Regions from separate parts of the Halomonas sp. R57-5 genome, predicted to be linked through region 1. Evidence: predicted binding sites of a transcription regulator. Region 1 holds the regulator's gene; each other region holds the start of a gene.
What was found. Region 1 encodes sigma-54, which starts transcription at its own class of promoters, with help from an activator protein. Its sites were predicted from a motif close to TGGCACNNNNNTTGCTNT; they were not measured.

Region 1 (5,210 bases):
GGCCTATTGCGGCGACGACCTGCCCGATCTAGCGGCGATTAAGCGCTGCGGCGTCGGCATTACGGTTCCTAACGCGCCGGATTATATGCACACCCACGCTGACTGGACCACCGAACGTCTGGGTGGCCACGGCGCCGTGCGTGAAATTTGCGACACGCTGCTTGAATCTCAAGGGCACTGGGGCGCGGTGCTTGACACCTATCTGCACGGTCGACCATAAATGTTGAAACGGCTTAACCTACGCCTCTGGCTCGGCGGGCTTGTTATCGCGCTAGGCGCGCTGTTGGTGTGGCTTGACCCAGGCGGGCCTCAAGATACCGCTATCGACCCTGAAGCACAGGCTCAGGAGCCAGGCCACGTACTCGAAAACGCTGAAATTACCCTGTTTGGTGATAACGGCAAGGTGTTGCAGTCGCTAAAAACGCCGCGCCTAATTCATACCCCTCAGCGAAGCGAAACCTGGACCGAAGAGCCCGAAGCCGTACTATACGACAGCGAAAACCGTCAGTGGCTGGCCAGCGCCGATGTCGGCACGCTCAATACCGCTACCCAAGCCCTGCTGCTGTCAGGTTCAGCTCGCCTGGTCGCGCCGGATGAAGGCTGGCAGCTAGACACCGAGCTATTGCATTATGATGGCCTAACTCAGCATGCCTGGAGTGAAACACCGGTAATGCTGCAGCAACCGCCCCAGCAAATGAGTGCCTCACGCATGGATGTGTGGCTTAACAATAGCCAGGTTCGGCTAACTGATAATGTGCGCGGCACGCACCCCCCGGCCACGCAACGCTAATAGGAATTGTCATGAAAGCACTTATTTACACAGCCCTTTTTGCGCTCGCGATGCCGCTACTGGCACTGGCCCAAACCTCACAACAGGCTCCGGTGGAAGTCGAAGCCGACCGTTTAGATCTCGACCAACGGGCGGGCACCGCCGTTTATACCGGGAATGTGGATATTCGTCAGGGCGAGATGCAGCTGCGCGGCGAGCGGGTAGAGATCGAACGCAACGCGGCTGGCGAACTCTCGACGGCAACAGCCACCGGCGAGCGCGCCTACCTGCGCCATCAAGCCGAAGGGCAAGATGGCCCGACGGAAGGTTGGGCGCGACGGATTATTTACCACGTCGCCGAGCGCCGCGTAGAGCTAATCGACCAAGCCGAACTGATCCAACAAGAAGATACCTTTAGCGGTGGGCGCCTTGAGTATTTTATTGACCGCGAAGTGATTCAAGCGCGCTCTGACGTTGACGGCAGTGAGCCCCAGCGCATTCGTATGACTATTCAGCCTGAACAATAGGGAGCCAAGCTGTGGCAACTGCTGACACTGCGCCGATCAAAACCCTGTATGCCCACCACCTGGCGAAAAGCTACAAGCGCCGCCGAGTGGTCAAAGACATCAATTTAGAGATCTCCCAAGGCAGCATTGTTGGCCTACTGGGCCCCAACGGCGCAGGTAAAACCACCTCGTTCTACATGATTGTCGGGCTGGTGAAATCCGATGCTGGCAAGGTCGGAATCGATGCGGTGGATTTAACCCGTGCGCCGATGCACGAGCGCGCAGCGGCGGGTATTGGCTACCTCCCCCAAGAGGCGTCTATTTTTCGCAAACTATCGGTTGCCGATAACATTATGGCGATACTCGAGACGCGCAAAGAACTTGACCGCACAGGACGCGAACAGCGCCTGGAAGCGCTACTCGAAGACTTTCATATCACCCACATCCGCGACAACCTTGGCATGAGCCTTTCGGGCGGTGAGCGCAGGCGTGTAGAAATTGCCCGCTCGCTGGCCACTGACCCTGCCTTTATTTTACTGGATGAGCCCTTTGCTGGCGTCGACCCTATTTCGGTAGGCGAGATCAAAACCATCATTCGTGCGCTGAAGCAACGTCATATTGGCGTACTGATCACCGATCACAACGTGCGTGAAACCCTCGATATTTGCGATATCGCCTATATCGTTGGTGATGGGCAAATCATTGCCAGCGGTTCACCCAGTGCCATTCTCGATAATCAGAAGGTCAGAGACGTATATCTGGGTGCTGATTTTCGCCTTTAAACTGATCAGCTATGCCTACAATCACCGCCTGCCCATAAACCTATTTTTTGGTTCTGTAAATAGCGCTCTGCAACAACTTTACTACCAATGGCATGCTTATTGCACTTGCACCAGACACTCACTCGCACTAGGGTGGAGCATTCTGATTAACGAGTGGTTCTCAGATGGTCATGAAAGCTTCTCTCCAACTGCGTATCGGCACACAGCTGACCATGACGCCCCAGTTGCAACAGGCGATTGCGCTGTTGCAACTCTCGACGCTGGACCTTCGTCAAGAAATTCAGCAGGCCCTAGATGCCAATCCCATGCTGGAGCAGGAAGATGAATTTGGTGAGCAGGCTGTCAGCGAGCCTAAGGAAGAAGAGTGGTCAGAGGGCATCCCCACTGAACTCTCAGTAGATAGCGACTGGTCAGATACCTATCAAGATATGGGTAGCCAGGGCGGCAGCAGCGAAGGCCCTGATTTTGAGCGTCAGGCAGCCGGGCAGAGCCTGCATGGGCACCTACTATGGCAGCTTGCCATGACCGACTTTAGCGCCCGCGAACAGCTTGTCGCAGAGAGCTTAATCGACGCGCTCGACGCCAACGGCTACTTAACCCAGCCGCTTAACGATATTCGTGAGGGCCTGCGTGCCCAGGGCATTGACGGGCTTAGCCAACGCGAGGTAGAAACCATTCTGCTCAAACTCCAGCAGTTTGAGCCAACCGGTATCTTTGCCCGCGACCTGCGTGAATGCCTGATGCTGCAGCTCGCCGCCCTGCCCGATGATACGCCGCTACTGGTTCCCGCCCGCCGCCTAGTGCGGCAGTTCCTCGAAGCGCTTGGTAAGGATGACATGCGCCTGCTAAAGCGCCGCCTGGGGCTCGATGACCAACAGCTGGCCGATGTTATCCTACTTATTCGCAGCCTCGACCCCCGCCCAGGCAGCGCCTACGGCGACACCGATGACAGCTATGTAACCCCCGACCTGGTCGTCCGCCACGACCACGAAGGCTGGCATTTAGAACTCAACCCAGAGGCCCTGCCACGGCTGCGCATTCAGCCCGACTACGCCAGTTTGATTAAGCGTGCGGACAAAAGCGATGACAACCAGTTTCTCAAAGAGCACCTACAGGAAGCGCGCTGGCTGATTAAGAGCCTCTCGAGCCGTAACGATACGCTGCTACGCGTGGGGCGCGAAATCATCACCCGCCAGATTGGCTTTTTAGAGCACGGCGAAGAAGCCATGAAACCGCTGATACTGGCCGATATTGCCGAAGCTGTGGAGATGCACGAATCGACGATTTCACGGGTCACGACGCAAAAATATATCCATACCCCCCGGGGCGTGTTCGAGCTCAAGTACTTTTTCTCAAGTCAGGTGAGCGGTCAAGATGGCGACAGTCACTCCAGCACCGCCATCCGCGCGCGACTCAAGAAATTGATTCAAGAGGAGCCACCCGGCAAGCCGCTCTCAGACAGCCGCCTAGTCACGCTATTAGGCGAAGGAGGGATTCAAGTAGCGCGGCGTACGGTGGCTAAATATCGCGAGGCCATGGGCATTCCTTCCTCCAGTGAGCGACGTCGTTTACGCTAGGTTCTGTCGACGTTGCAGCGAATCTCTCGACAAGGGCTTTGCAACGCGGCAAAAAGGGTTACAATCGAAGTACAGTCCGATGGATAAGGAGCACGTCAATGCAAGTAAATATCACTGGTCATCACGTAGAACTGACTGACGCCTTGCGTGACTATGTCAACGAAAAGCTTGAGCGTGTAGAGCGCCATTACGACAATATAACCACGGTGCAAGTCACCTTATCAGTGGAGAAAGAGCGCCAGCAGGCCGCTTGTACGCTGCACGCCGCAGGTGCTGACTTACATGCGGAAGCCCTCGACAGTGATATGTACGCCGCTATCGACGCCCTAGCGGATAAAATCGACCGTCAACTCGTTAAACACAAGGAAAAAGCACAAGCTCGCGCCCAAGGCGCAGGTGTGCGTTAATTCAATGACGTTGGAAACCATACTCCCCCCGGAGCGCGTTCTTTTTGACGTACCCGGGGGCAGCAAAAAAAGGGTGCTGGAGTTTTACAGCACCTTTATCGCGCAAAATATCCCCAGCCTGGACAGCCAAGAAGTGTTTAGCCGTCTAATCGGCCGCGAGCGCTTAGGCAGTACCGGTATCGGTAACGGCGTGGCTATTCCCCATGCGCGCAGCCCCCACTGCACCGCCCCTATCGCTGGTTTTTTAAAACTCTCAGAAGCGATTGATTTTGACGCTATCGACGGAGACCCGGTAGATCTGGTGTTTGTCCTGCTGGTACCTGAAGAAGCAGATGACACACACCTCTCTCTGCTCGGCCAAGTAGCGACCATCATGAATGATGCGGATACACGCCAGCAGCTGCGTAAAGCAGCCAGTCAGCGCGAGCTACTTGAGCTGATTACCGCCAAAATTCGTGAGCAATCCGCGGCCTAACGGTCTTCAAACCTGTTTTAAGGTTCGTTACGGCAGGTAATGTTTCGCTCACCACCCTCAACGCAGCTTGACCAAAGCAAAGAGAGACTCTATGCAACTGGTGATCATTAGCGGCCGCTCCGGGTCAGGCAAATCTATCGCTCTACAGGCGCTGGAGGACCTTGGCTATTATGCGATTGATAACCTCCCCGCTATGCTGCTGGGCTCGTTGGTGGACGAATTACGCGACCAGGGTGACCGCGCTCACTTGGCGGTCAGTATCGATGCCCGTAATTTGCCGGGAGCGCTGGAGCGCCTACCGTCTTTGTTAGAAGAGTTGCGCCAGCGTAAAATCGATTTTCAAGTTATTTACTTGACCACCGATGCCCGTATCCTGCTTGAGCGTTACTCCGCTACCCGGCGACGCCATCCGCTGACTCGGGATAGCGAGATGACCCTGGAAGAGGCGATCAATAAAGAAGAGGAGACGCTGGAGGATATTCGCGATCTAGCCGATCTATTGATCGATACATCTCGCTTATCGGTACACGATTTGCGCCGTCGCATTACCGACCAGGTAGCGCACCAGCGCCGCGATAAGCTAACGCTGACCCTTGAGTCGTTTGGTTATAAACGCGGCGTGCCGTTAGACGCTGATTTGGTCTTCGACGTGCGCTGTCTGCCGAACCCTTACTGGGACCCAACGCTACGCCAG
Region 2 (4,025 bases), 2.4 Mb from region 1:
TATCCAGTGCGTGTTTAGTGAACCTCAGTTCAATCCGCAGATGGTTAATAATGTCTTTGGCGATACGTCTGCTTATATCGGCGTCATGGATCCCTTGGGCGTGGGTCTGACGCTGGATGCTGGCCTTTACGATGCGTTGCTGGAACAACTGGCTAATGAGATTGCGCGCTGCACCGACGGCTAAACAGCTTTTTTCTTAAACAGCTTGCCGAGTTGATAGAGGTCGTGCATATATCTATCAAACTTCGTAATAAGCAGTGAAGCAAAGATAAAGGCATAAATCAGCAGCATTACTGCCATGGGGTCGTTTAACCAAGCCAGCCAAGGTGTCGAGACTGGATAACCCAGCGTATAAACACTCATGGCAGCCAGTAGCTGAACCAAGAAACAGTTCAAAATGACCAGTGTAATCAACGCTGCGCGTATATTGGTACGCGGCAGCGTTGTTTTCCAAAACAGCAAGTGACGCACTTTTACGCTGTTTACATTCGCACTGCTATCGCCGTTAAAGCACAACCGCGCTTTACGCCGCAACAAAGGAATCGCGTAGACGCCTTTTTCCTCTTCAGCAAAAGCCTTCAGTGCGATATCCCGATCGAGATTAGGGCTCAAGGCATTGGCTGCCGCTTGATCAAAGTCTGGCCGGGCATGGGTTTGCGTGGCGGTTTTGGCTTGGTCAGAAAGCGCTTGTAAGTGGCTTTTATCAGCCTTCGACAACTTTTTATCGTTGCCGACGTTGATGTTGTAATGAATTTCATACACCTGATACAGAGCTGCGGTCACGCCCACAAAGATCATCAAAAAGACAATATATATCAACATATTAACGGGCACCTCCTAAACAAAACCGAACCAGCTAGGCGATAAATTGCTTTGTTAGCGTTCAAACTAACTTAAGGACTATGCCTATGCACAGCTGACAAGTACAGGCTCAGAAAGCCTCAAAAAAGCCGGATCAGACGACGGATCGCAACCGTGGTAGTGCTCCACAGCGTGCATTAAAATAAGGAGATAAGAACCCCTAGCCACTTATCGCCGAAGATAATGGGCGTTAAACTGCTTTTACTATTCGTCTGGCTAATCAATACCAAACCGTCACGAGGACAGTTGACCAAGGTTACATCGTCAGAGATGACAGATAGGCAGGCTGGTCGATGATATCCGCCACATAATGCAGCCTTTCCTCCCAGTCCTCTCTTGTCAGTTGACCACCGAAGCACAAGCGCAGAGCTTCAGGGGGATGGTTGTCGGTACTAAAAGCAGCGCTGGCAACCGCACTAACGCCATGTGAACGTAATTGCACCGCCAGCTCTGAAGGGTTCCAGCCAGAGTGCTTGGGCAGCTTGAGCCATAGGTGGAAAGCACCTTTGGCAGACACGATGCGCTGACGTCCCAGAATCTTCTCGGCTATTTCAAGGCGGGCAATGGCCTCGATACGGATCGCTTTAAGCATGGCATCTGCCGTCCCATCGGTTATCCACTCAGTGACCAGGGCGTCAATCAGCGGGCTGGACATCACCGAGGTGGCTCGAAGCGCCCCAGCGGTTCTCTGCGCCTGTCGCTTGGTGGGGGCGTGTAGGAATCCTGATCGCAAACCGGGGCCAAAACACTTGGCAGTCCCCGTCAGATAGTAAGTGAGCTCAGGGGCCAAGTTAGCAATAGGGACGATCTTCTCTTCGCTGAGCATGGTGTAAGCATCATCTTCAATAATCGGGATGCTATAGCGCAAGGCAACATCGGCCAAAGCTTCACGACGCCCCAAGGGAATAGTCGTCGTCGTGGGGTTTTGGATGGTGGGATTAATGTACAAAACGGCCACTTGACCCTGCTTACAGATATCCTCGAAGGAGCGAACAAGAGGGCCATCGGAGTCACGCTCCAATGAATGCAGGGTCAGCCCGAGCTGGGCCGCAATAGCCTTTAGGCCGGGGTAGACCAGGCTTTCGACACAAATTAGCTGACCTGGGGCTACCAACTGCATCAGTAGCCCAACCAGGCCGCTGTGAATACCGGGGCATATCAAGACCTGTTCCAGTGTCGTGTTGTCCAGCCGCCGATCCAGCCATTGGAGCGCAGCCACACGGTCATGATGGCTGCCACCAAAGGTTTGATAACGCAGCAGTGAGTAAAGATCACGCTGGGCCAACACCGAGATAGCGCTATCGCGTACTCGTTCAATCAACGTCGGTATAGCGGGCTCAATCATTAGGTTCATGGTCATCTCATAACCACTGCTCGGCTTCACTGACACTGCCTTACCTTTAATAAAAGTGCCCGAGCCCGGATGCGAGTCAATCAAGCCTCGCAGCTTAGCTTCGTTATAGGCACGCGCCGCCGTCGTGTAATTGATACTCAAAGCCCCCGCCAGTTCTCTCAGCGGGGGCAGTCGCTCGCGGGGCTGCAGCCGACCACTACCGATATCTTCAGCAATCAATTCAGCGACCAGACGATAAGCTGGCTGGCTGACCTCCTTGTCTAAACGTTTTCGCCAGCGTTCCAGCTCAGATGTATGCATATCTTCTCCGTCGTTAAATAAACATTGTTACCTACTCTTCTTATCGACCAAAACTTATCACTGATGGGCTAAAGATTGCACAAATAAAAAATTGATTGCATATGTACTTAATGGTGCAAAACACACTTTCATTGCACAAATAAGGTGAAAAACACAGTTTTTTTGAAACATTAGCCTTTTATTATTTTTTTAGCCTAAAAATTTGGTCAATTTTTAGGCTTAGAGCGACCTACATGATCGACAATTGATTGGATCAATAAGCATATCAATTGGCACGTCGATTGCTCCGTATTGATCGTACCGCTTGTGTAAGCACGGCGGTTAACGACTCTCCCACTCGCAATAAACGGAGCTTAGACATGCCTACAGTGACGCAACCACTCAACAAGAAAGGCGATTTTCTGGTCGACTACGAAGAGAAGGTTTTTGAAGACGTAAAAGCGAAACCAGGCGAAAAAGCCCTGGTAACTTTTCATACGGTTGCCTTTGAGGGGTCGATCGGCTTCGTGAATATGCTGCAGGCAACGCGTTTGCTGCGTAAAGGCTTTGAAACCTCCATCTTACTGTATGGCCCCGGGGTCACTTTGGGCGTACAGCGGGGCTTCCCCACCCTGGGTGATGAAGCGTTCCCCGGCCACATGAACTTCAACAATCAGTTGACCAAGTTTATGGCCGAGGGAGGCAAGGTCTACGCCTGCCGCTTTGCTCTTCAAGCMCTCTATGGTCATGGCGAACCGTCACTCATTGAGGGCATCCGCGCGATCAATCCACTGGATGTGCTTGACCTCAAGCTGCTTCACGTGCGCGACGATGCACTGATCATCGATACCTGGACGGTCTAAGGGGAGCAGCGGTCATGGCACAAGCAAACATGACAGGAACGACCATAGTGCGGGCCGCTGCCGCTCAGCTTTCTCCCGATCTTGAGAGTGTTGGCGGCACGCTGGTCAAGGTACTGGATGCAATCGACGAAGCGGCCAGCAAGGGGGCTGAGCTGATCGTGTTCCCCGAAACCTTCGTTCCCTACTATCCGTACTTTTCATTTGTCTACCCCGCCGTGGCCTGTGGCGCCGAGCACTTACGGCTGTATGAACAGGCCGTGGTGGTACCAGGCCCGATCACTGATGCTGTCGCTGAGCGCGCTCGCACCCTGAGCATCGTCGTCGTGCTTGGCGTTAATGAGCGTGATCATGGCACCCTCTACAATACTCAACTGATCTTTGATAGCGACGGGCGTCTGTTGCTGAAACGCCGAAAGCTCACGCCGACCTACCACGAACGCATGATTTGGGGCCAGGGCGATGCCTCGGGCTTGAAGGTAGTGGATAGCGCCGTGGGCCGTGTTGGCGCCCTGGCCTGCTGGGAGCACTACAATCCGTTGGCACGTTATGCCCTGATGACCCAGCACGAGCAGATCCACTGCAGCCAGTTTCCTGGCTCGCTGGTCGGCCCAGTCTTTGCGGATCAAATTGAGGTAACCATCCGTCATCACGCCCTTGAAGCGGGCTGT
Region 3 (4,285 bases), 2.4 Mb from region 1:
GCCTGGATATTGTCACCCTCAGGCATCCCTTGTAGTGCTAGCAGTTCCGCAAGCCCAAACAGCGCTTGCCCGCTTTGTGCGAACACGCCTTTCGCCCACTCAGTGACCACATTAGCGCGGGCGGTAATACGTGATTCGGCGGCCTCAATTTCCTGCTTATGCTGTTCACTCAGCAACCAACCGAACAGCACCACCATGACGAACAGAGCTAACAGATATAACGCAATCACATGACGTCGCTGCTGGCGGTAGGTCTTGGTAGCCTTCAAAACATCATCATTTACATTAATGGGAGTCACGGACATCGCATAGAAGCCTTATTCAGGTAACCCATCGGGACACCTGATACAGTGTAAAAAGTAACCATAAACAACACATAGCGCGCGTTGACACGTCGCTTTGACCGATAGTGCCGCGGCGCTTTTAGGATGTATATCAGTTTTTATCACCGTTAATGCACTGAAAAGCGTGACGTTATGCGTTGATAGCCGACTACCAGGGAATTGTTATGGCATCACTGGGCCAAATGAGCGACTACGAGATACGCCTCATCCGTATTTTTAAGACGGTCGTTGAGTGCGGCGGCTTTACCGCGGCGGAAACCACGCTGGGGATTAGCCGTTCGGCGATTAGCCAGCATATGAACGACCTGGAAGGACGGCTGGGCTTTTCGCTCTGCCAGCGCGGGCGTGGCGGGTTTAGTTTAACCGAAGAGGGCAAAGAGATTTATCAAGCGGGACTAACATTATTGACCGCGCTTGAAACCTTCAAAAGTGACGTTAACGCCCTGCATCAAACGATTAAAGGTGAGCTGAATATCGGCATCACCGACAACCTGGTGACGCTGCCCGCCATGCACGTGACCAATGCGCTGGCTGAGCTTAGCGCGCCAGAGCATGAGGTCACACTGCATATTCATATGGAGCCTTCGGATGCGGTTATTCGCGGCGTGATGGATGGCCACTTGCATGTAGGTGTAGTGCCAGCGGTTAACTTGCCCACCAGTTTAGAAGCGCGCCACCTCTATGATGAGCCATCGTATCTTTACTGCGCGGCTGGCCATCCGCTATTTGCCGAACACGATGATACACTCAGCTTTGCGGATATCACCGAGCAGGCCGCTATTTCGCCTCGCTATCCGCTACCGGTTGAGGCACGCCAAGCGCATGATGCGCTAAGCCTGCGCGCTTCGGCCTCTGACCGCGAGGGCGCCGCTTTTTTGATTCTTACCGGGCGCTTTATCGGCTTTCTGCCTGAGCATGTCGCTGCACAGTGGGTGGCCGCAGGTAAGATGCGGGCACTGCATGCCGCTACCCAGCACTACCGCATTCCGTTTGTACTGATTACCCGCCACGACCGACGCCCCAACCGCGTCGTTGATGCTTTTCTGCGCTTAATCAAGAGCAGCTAAAGCAAAACCCGGCACGAAGCCGGGTTTCGTTGTTTAACTCTGCTCTGTCGCCTCGCTCGCCATTATTGGCGCGGGCCCCGCCTGAGGCGACGATGCCAGCACTTGGCTTGCCACATAGTAAACAATGGCCCCCAGCGCCGAACCGGTAAACCAGCCGTAATCATAGAACCAGTTCATCGTGCCGGTTAACAGCGAAATTAAGGTGAGCAACACCGGGACGCCAAAAGCGATAAAACCCGCGATGTTGACCGCAGGATAGGCATGGCTGTCCATATACAGGCTCGGTATATCCAAACGCTGCTTTTTAATCAGGAAGTAATCCACCGCCATAATCCCCGCGATGGGCCCGAGTAGGCTTGAATAGCCCAGCAGCCAGTTGGAGTACATCTGCTCAAGGGAAACCCCAGGCGGGATAACACCCGCTTTTTGCAGCAGATCGTAGCCCATCAGCAACACGCCTACCGCACCGGTCATGAGTACACCGCGGGTCTGATTAATCAATTTAGGCGCGATATTCTGAAAATCATTGGTCGGCGAGACGATATTAGAGGCAGTGTTGGTAGAAATCGTGGCGATAATGATCAATAGCATCGCTAATACCACCCAGAAGGGGCTGTCGATATAGCCAATCAAACGTACTGGATCAGCAACCGTCTGGCCCACCAGCGTCTCGGATGCAGCAGTTAACACCACCCCCAGCGCGGCAAAGAAAAACATCGTCAGCGGCAGACCGATAACCTGGCCGACGATCTGATCTTTTTGGCTTTTGGCAAAGCGACTGAAATCGGGAATATTAAGCGATAGCGTGGCCCAAAAACCCACCATGGCGGTTAAGCCTGCGAAGAAATAACCGTACACCGATGCCCCTTCAGGCCGCGACGGCGGCTGAGCTAATAGCTCGGTCATTGACATGTTGGGCCACGCCCAAATCATCAGCCCAACCCCAACGGCTAACAGCAGCGGTGCGGCCAGGGTTTCCAGCCACTTGATCGACTCCGCCCCGCGAATGACCACATAGAGGTTCATCGCGCCAAAGACAAAAAAGCCGATCACTTCGCCCACGCCGCCAAGCGCAGCCCAAGCGGGAATTAACTCAGAGAGCAGCAGATGAATGGCCAGCCCGCCAAACATGGTTTGAATACCAAACCAACCGCAACCGACTAAGGCGCGTACCAGACAAGGCACGTTGGAGCCTAAAATACCGAACGATGAGCGCAGTACCACGGGAAACGGGATCCCAAACTTAGTACCGGGGAAGGCGTTTAAGGTGAGAGGAATCAGCACGATCACGTTGGCTAACAGAATGGCGAATAGGGCCTCCCTCACGCTCAACCCAAAGTAAGCGGTTAATACCCCACCCAAGGTATAGGTGGGCACACAGATCGACATACCTACCCATAGCGCCGCAATATTCCACTTACTCCAGGTACGCTCGCTGGCCTGGGTAGGGGCAATATCCTCATTAAAACGTGAACTACTGCGCACGTCGTCCCCTACATCAAGCTCTATCAGTCCGTCTCGATCCACCATCTGAGAGGTTGTTTCGGTCATTTTTTATCTCCTCAGCATTGCGTTGTCCATCACTCCCACGGTCAGTGGAGCTGTTCGAAAAGACGCTTAGAAATCATGGCTCTTAGAAGCGAAGCAATAAGTGTGCCTACCCATAAAAGCAGGGCGACTAACTCGTTGATTAAAAAGCTGTCTTTATAGACAACAATATTATTGTTAGCTTGTTACCTTTTCGTCTTTCCCACCTCAAACAAAAACCAATTAAACAAAGCTAGGTCAAAAAAAATATTTGCACCAATATTAAACAAAAAAACACGACATTCATTCATTAAAAATATATTAACCACATGATTTAAAATAAAAAAACAGATCAATCAAAACGGTGCAAGGGTTCACCAAAAAAGTGAATACTCCTGCACAGAACAATAAAAACAAACAAACTCAAAGAGTTAAACGTGATTGTAAAAATCGCATTTTAAGACTTGCTAAAACCATCAAGCCAGCGATACTTTCAACAAAAGCTGTCAGATTAGTCAGCTTTATAATATTAATTCTCAACGCCTGAACACGCTTTAAATCAACAATCAGAATCAAACATCAGAGGGAGTGTCTCATGCAGAAGATGAAAATAGGCTTGATTCAAATGGGTCTGAAAACCAGCACCGATTTGGAACCCGAAGCCATCCGCGATGCGATGAACGAAGCGCATCTGCCGATGATTCAGCAAGCAGCTGATCAAGGCGTACAGGTACTGTGTTTCCAGGAAGTGTTTAACCAACCCTACTTTTGCCCCAGCCAGGACGGCAAATGGTACGCCGCCGCGGAGCGGGTGCCGGAAGGTCCTACCTGTCAGATGATGCAAAAACTCGCCGCTGAGCATCGCATGGTGATTATCGTGCCGGTGTATGAAGAGACCGAAACCGGTGTTTATTACAACACCGCAGCGGTGTTCGACGCTGACGGCAGCTACCTGGGCAAATACCATAAAACCCATATCCCGCAAGTGGCCGGTTTTTGGGAAAAATTCTTCTTTAAACCGGGGCAATCCAACTGGCCGGTATTCGATACCGCCTACGGCAAAATCGGCGTGTATATCTGCTACGACCGCCACTTTCCTGAAGGCTGGCGGGCACTGGCGCTTAACGGTGCCGAGGTGATTTTCAACCCCTCCGCCACCGTGGCAGGGCTTTCCCAATATTTATGGGAACTTGAACAGCCCGCCTCGGCCGCCGCCAACGGCTGTTTTATCGCTGCCATCAACCGCGTGGGCACCGAGGCACCGTGGAATATCGGCGATTTCTACGGCTCCAGTTACATCGTTAACCCCCGCGGAAAAATCGAAGCCCAGGCCAGCGAGACCGAAGA
Region 4 (5,210 bases), 360 kb from region 1:
AGATCGATGGACTCACCTGCGTGGGTAGTCAGCGCGATATCCGGTAACGGGCGAGATTGGTGCTCTATTAGGGTAGCGCTACCCGCAGCCAGCCCCCACACAAGGCCGCCAGCCAATAGTGCGCCAGTCAGCGGAAACCGCTGGTGTGGTGAGCGCCATAAAACCCAACTGGCATACGCAAGGCCGATAACGATACCGCCAACAATATCAAAACCGCCATCGCGAATATCCAGGCGGGAAAGCAGGCCGTCATACTCGCCCCAGTAACGCACCACGAAGACCAGGCGGGCGCCTATAAAAGCGACAAACAGCAGAGTGAATAGCGTATCGCTAACAGACACCCCATGACGGCGCCCCAGCAGCGCACCGGCAAGCAGCGCCAATAAAAAAGCCAAGCCAATCAAGAGCTGGTGGATACTAAAGCCCATTGGGCCCAGGGCAACACTCTGTTGCAACATAAGAAAAAATAACCCCTAGAATAAAGCTGTGCGGGCATTGTCGCAGCACGACATTATTTAGGGATTAGGTGTTTTATACCTGGGGCGATATGTCGCAATTGGCGGTTTTTGAAGCTTTAGGCTTCTCGACGGTATTAACGATCAGCCACTAACCAGCGTACGGCGTAAGGCGGCAGCGAACCTTCGGCGCTCCAGGGGTTAGCAGGATCCAGCGCTTGCCAGGCGTGTTTTTCAAGTGCCTGGGTAACTGCCTCACCCATATTCTCTAAAGGAAGCGGTAGGTCGGTGACGTTATACAGCGCTAGCAGCCGGCGACCATCGTGGAGCGGGCCGCGCTCTACTGCCAACAGTTCCGGTGCTGAGACCACAACCCGTTGAGCGGCATTGGGGTGAAAGCAGGGCTCCTTGCGGCGCTGGTCTAATAGCCGGTTTAAGGCGTGGAAAACATCGTGAGTGGGCGTCGACGGGCTATCGAGTAGGAGGTCAAGCTCGCTGCGCTGCCAGCGCCGACGGTTGATCGAGCGCAGGCGCCCGCTGCGCTCAACGCCTTCCACGTCATTGAGGGTGCCTGTCAGGGTGTGAATATACAGCGCGGGTATGCCCTGCAAACTCAACATAATCGCCTGGCTGCATAGAAAGCGCGCAATCTGCCATGGGTCGGGACCACGGCGGGTGCCGCGCATGGCTTCAAACCAGGTGATATTGATCTCATAGGGCGTATCGCTGCCATCCGGGTTACTGCGCATGCTGACAAAGCCGCCGAATTTGTGCATCAGCTCCAGCAGTGCATCGCGCTCGTGATCGGGCAGCAAGCCTTCCAGTGGGCGCACGCCGATTCCGTCGTGACTGGCGGTAAAGTTGAGGTAGGTGCAGTGGTCAGGCAGGACGGGAAGGCTGGCAAGCCAAGTTTGCAGGGTGCTCGCTTCACCACGGGTGAGGGTATGCAACAGCAGGGGAGGAAGGGCAAATTGATACACCATATGGGCTTCGTCGGGCTCTCCTTCCGCAAGACGATCTAAGCCAAAATAACTGATGTTTTCCTGGTGGGGCACATTGGTTTCGGTAATCAGCAGAGTGCCTGGCGCCACGTGATCCACAATCGCCCGCAGCAGCCGCACCACGGTGTGGGTTTCCGGCAGATGAATGCAGGCGGTACCCAATTTCTTCCACAGAAAGGCCACCGCATCCAGACGCACAATCCGCGTGCCTTGCTCCAGGTAGAACAGCAAAATACCCACGAACTCGAGCAGCACATCCGGGTTTTCAAAGTTTAGATCAAGCTGGTCTTCGGAGAATGTCGCCCACAGATAGCGAGTGCCGCGCCGGGTGGAAATAGGGACTAGCAGTGGGCTGCTGCGTGGTCGCACCACCTGGGAGACATCGGTATCCGGGTCGACCTCGATAAAGTAGTCGCGCCCCGGCAGGCTGCCGCTCAGGTAATCGACAAACCAGAGAGACTCCCTTGAAACGTGGTTGAGCACCAGGTCGGCCATTAAGTGATAATGGCTGGCCAGCTCGCGGATATGCGACCAGTCGCCGAGATCGGTGTTCACTTCCCGATAGTGGATCACCGAAAAACCGTCGTCGCTGCTCCAAGGAAAGAAAGGCAAAACGTGCACGCCGCTGATGCGATCGCCCAGCCGGGCTTGAAGAAAATCGCTAAGCACTGCCAGCGGTGGCTCGCCCTCTTCAATAATCGAGTCCCCATAGCTGATCACCCACTGGTCCTTTTCGCTCCAGGAAGGTGCGTTATTAGCGTTGGCTTCCACGGCGTTGGGTGAAAATGGGGCAAGCGACTGGAAATGTGCCAGGCGCTGGTTTAAACGGCGCTGCACTTCGCCTGCACGGGGCCCGTAAAGGTGGCTGAGATAGGCGTGAACGGTCTGCTCAAAGGGGGGCATGGGTGACTCCTGATAAACAATCTGCCACAAACGCTGCAGCTTGTGTGCCAAATCGTTACAATACGAGGTTGATACCGCGTTTAAACGCTAAGATATATTAGCTTGTGGCAGTTGCTACTGCGAAACGCCATTAATAGCACACACATTGACAGGTTATAACACGCTAACTCGTGGGGCACGCCGACACGAGCTGACAACAGGTTGACCGCCATGCATTGCCCTTTTTGTGGTGCAAACGATACTCGAGTGACCGATTCGCGGCTGGTAGCCGATGGCGACCAGGTGCGCCGTCGCCGCCAGTGTGCGAGCTGCCAAGAGCGCTTTACCACCTACGAAACCGCTGAATTGGTCATGCCGCGAGTGGTGAAGTCTGACGACTCACGGGAGAGCTTTAACGAAGCCAAATTGCGGGCAGGCATGCTGCGCGCACTGGAAAAACGCCCGGTCAGTGCTGAAGCCATTGAAGCGGCGGTGGAGCGCATTCGTCAAACGCTGCGCGCTCGGGGCGATCGTGAGATCAACGCCCGGGATATCGGTGAGTCGGTCATGCAAGCGCTTAAAACCCTTGATCACGTGGCTTATATCCGCTTTGCCTCGGTGTATCGCAAGTTCCAGGATCTGGATGAATTTCGCGCTGAGATTGATCGGCTTTCCCAAGAGCCCTCAAACAAGAGCGGACCGTCAAAATGAGCAGCGATTTTAGCCACGCCGACCACCGCTATATGGCGCGGGCGCTGCAACTGGCGCAAAAGGGCTTATACACTACTGATCCGAACCCGCGGGTCGGCTGTGTGATTGTGCGTGATGAGCAGATTGTCGGTGAAGGCTTTCATCGGTGTGCCGGTGAMCCCCATGCCGAAATCCACGCTTTAAATGCCGCCGGTGAGCGGGCCCAGGGGGCGACCGCCTACGTGACTCTGGAGCCCTGTTCCCACACCGGGCGCACCGGGCCCTGTGCGGTAGCATTGAAGGAGGCCAGCGTGTCACGGGTAGTGATCGCGATGGTGGATCCTAACCCCCAGGTGAGCGGTCGCGGCATTCGCATGCTTGAAGAGGGCGGTGTCGAGGTTGCTGTGGGCTTGCTTGAGAGTGAAGCGCGCGGGTTAAACCCCGGCTTTATTGCTCGCATGACCCAACAGCGTCCCTTTGTGCGCCTGAAAATGGCGATGAGTTTAGACGGCCGTACCGCCATGGGATCCGGGGAGTCCCAGTGGATTACCGGGCCCGAAGCGCGAACACAGGTGCAGCGGCTGCGGGCGCGCTCCAGCGCCATATTGAGCGGTGTGGAGTCGCTTATTATGGACGACTCACGGCTAACGCTACGCAAAGAGCAGCTGCACCTCGATAATGTTGACGACGTGGTTCGCCGCCAGCCTCTGCGGGTGATTTTAGATACCCACTTGCGCTTACCCCTGGCGGCGGCCTGTTTAAGCGAACCAGGGCGGACGCTAGTGATCACCACGCCAGAGCACGCGGAGGAGAAGCGCGAACGGCTAATCCAAGCGGGTGCGGAAGTTCAGATAGTGCCCGCTGGGAGCGATGGTCGTATCGATCTAGTGGCAATGCTGCAGTGGTTAGCAGAAAATGAGCAGGTTAACGAACTGCTGGTGGAAACCGGTGCGACGCTGGCAGGCGCTATGCTTGACGCGGCGCTGGTCGATGAACTGCAGCTGTTTGTCGCCCCCACGCTGTTAGGTGGCGAAGCACGGCCGCTTTTTGCGCTGCCAGGGCTCTCGCGTATGGCCGACCAGCGGCGTTTAACCATTCATGATATGCGAGCGGTGGGGCGTGATTGGCGCATTATCGCCTCTCCTCAGGCGACTAGCGCATTGAACGAGAGCAAGGTACCCTGACGCGCAAAATCATGACTAATTTTTCGCGGGACGTTTTCTTTGCGACAACTGCTCACGGCAATTGTTTGTGATAATTGTTAATGACAACCGCTCATGAGAACCGTTCGTGACAACTGTTCATGAAAACATTGACTGGAGATTCCATGGCGCACCCCACCTCTAGAGGCTTAGCCCCTATCGCCGAGCTGGTTGAAGATATTCGCCAGGGCAAAATGGTGATTCTCATGGACGATGAGGATCGCGAAAATGAAGGTGATATCATCATGGCCGCCGAAAAAGTGCAGGCCGAACATATCAACTTTATGGCCCGTTTCGCCCGTGGCTTGATCTGTATGCCAATGACCCGTGCCCGTTGTGAGCAGCTTAATTTGCCATTGATGGTGCGTGATAACGGCTCCGGTTTTGGTACCAAATTTACGCTTTCGATTGAGGCAACCGAAGGGGTCACGACCGGTATTTCCGCGGCGGATCGAGCGCGCACAGTACAGGCAGCGGCGGCGCCCCATGCCAAGCCGTCGGATATCGTGCAGCCGGGCCATATCTTTCCGCTGATGGCAGAACCGGGCGGTGTGCTGCGTCGTGCCGGGCATACCGAAGCGGCGTGTGACTTGGCGGCTCTGGCAGGCTGTGACCCCAGCGGTGTGATCTGCGAAGTCATGAATGATGATGGCAGCATGGCGCGCCGCCCGGAACTCGAAGCCTTTGCTCATGAGCACGGTATTAAAATTGGCACCATTGCGGATTTGATTCACTACCGCATCGTCAATGAGCAGACCATCGACCATCTAGAAGCGTCAACGGTGATGACCTCCCATGGCGAGCTGACGTTGCACGTTTTCCGTGATCGTATACAGGGCGCCCATCACCTGGCATTGGTGAACGGCCAGCCCACGCCTGAGCAAGCCACCACGGTGCGCGTGCATCTTAGCGATACGCTACGCGACGTGATGGGCTTGATGAAAGACGAGCAGTGCCGTTGGGATGCTCATCGGGCGCTG

Region 2: a site for sigma-54 is predicted at 2,786-2,803, ahead of HALO_RS02500 (MSMEG_0572/Sll0783 family nitrogen starvation response protein). Genes of this name have one in related genera too.
Region 3: a site for sigma-54 is predicted at 3,053-3,070, ahead of HALO_RS03635 (NCS1 family nucleobase:cation symporter-1). Genes of this name have one in related genera too.
Region 4: a site for sigma-54 is predicted at 2,392-2,409, ahead of HALO_RS16300 (sugar phosphorylase). Genes of this name have one in related genera too.

The regions. Positions count from the first base shown of each region.
Region 1 is NZ_LN813019.1:3,189,692-3,194,901, forward strand. Features, by position in the region: gene HALO_RS14735 (KdsC family phosphatase) at 1-220, shown strand, start outside; gene lptC (LPS export ABC transporter periplasmic protein LptC) at 221-790, shown strand; gene lptA (lipopolysaccharide transport periplasmic protein LptA) at 802-1,296, shown strand; gene lptB (LPS export ABC transporter ATP-binding protein) at 1,308-2,057, shown strand; gene HALO_RS14755 (RNA polymerase factor sigma-54) at 2,222-3,634, shown strand; gene hpf (ribosome hibernation-promoting factor, HPF/YfiA family) at 3,733-4,041, shown strand; gene HALO_RS14765 (PTS sugar transporter subunit IIA) at 4,046-4,516, shown strand; gene rapZ (RNase adapter RapZ) at 4,608-5,210, shown strand, end outside.
Region 2 is NZ_LN813019.1:546,632-550,656, reverse strand. Features, by position in the region: gene HALO_RS02515 (zinc ABC transporter substrate-binding protein) at 1-184, shown strand, start outside; gene HALO_RS02510 (hypothetical protein) at 181-822, opposite strand; gene HALO_RS02505 (aminotransferase-like domain-containing protein) at 1,118-2,515, opposite strand; gene HALO_RS02500 (MSMEG_0572/Sll0783 family nitrogen starvation response protein) at 2,875-3,357, shown strand; gene HALO_RS02495 (Nit6803 family nitrilase) at 3,372-4,025, shown strand, end outside.
Region 3 is NZ_LN813019.1:804,639-808,923, reverse strand. Features, by position in the region: gene HALO_RS03645 (bifunctional diguanylate cyclase/phosphodiesterase) at 1-305, opposite strand, end outside; gene HALO_RS03640 (LysR family transcriptional regulator) at 509-1,411, shown strand; gene HALO_RS03635 (NCS1 family nucleobase:cation symporter-1) at 1,445-2,962, opposite strand; gene HALO_RS03630 (nitrilase-related carbon-nitrogen hydrolase) at 3,534-4,285, shown strand, end outside.
Region 4 is NZ_LN813019.1:3,551,886-3,557,095, reverse strand. Features, by position in the region: gene HALO_RS16305 (TlpA disulfide reductase family protein) at 1-458, opposite strand, end outside; gene HALO_RS16300 (sugar phosphorylase) at 593-2,359, opposite strand; gene nrdR (transcriptional regulator NrdR) at 2,570-3,049, shown strand; gene ribD (bifunctional diaminohydroxyphosphoribosylaminopyrimidine deaminase/5-amino-6-(5-phosphoribosylamino)uracil reductase RibD) at 3,046-4,212, shown strand; gene ribBA (bifunctional 3,4-dihydroxy-2-butanone-4-phosphate synthase/GTP cyclohydrolase II) at 4,356-5,210, shown strand, end outside.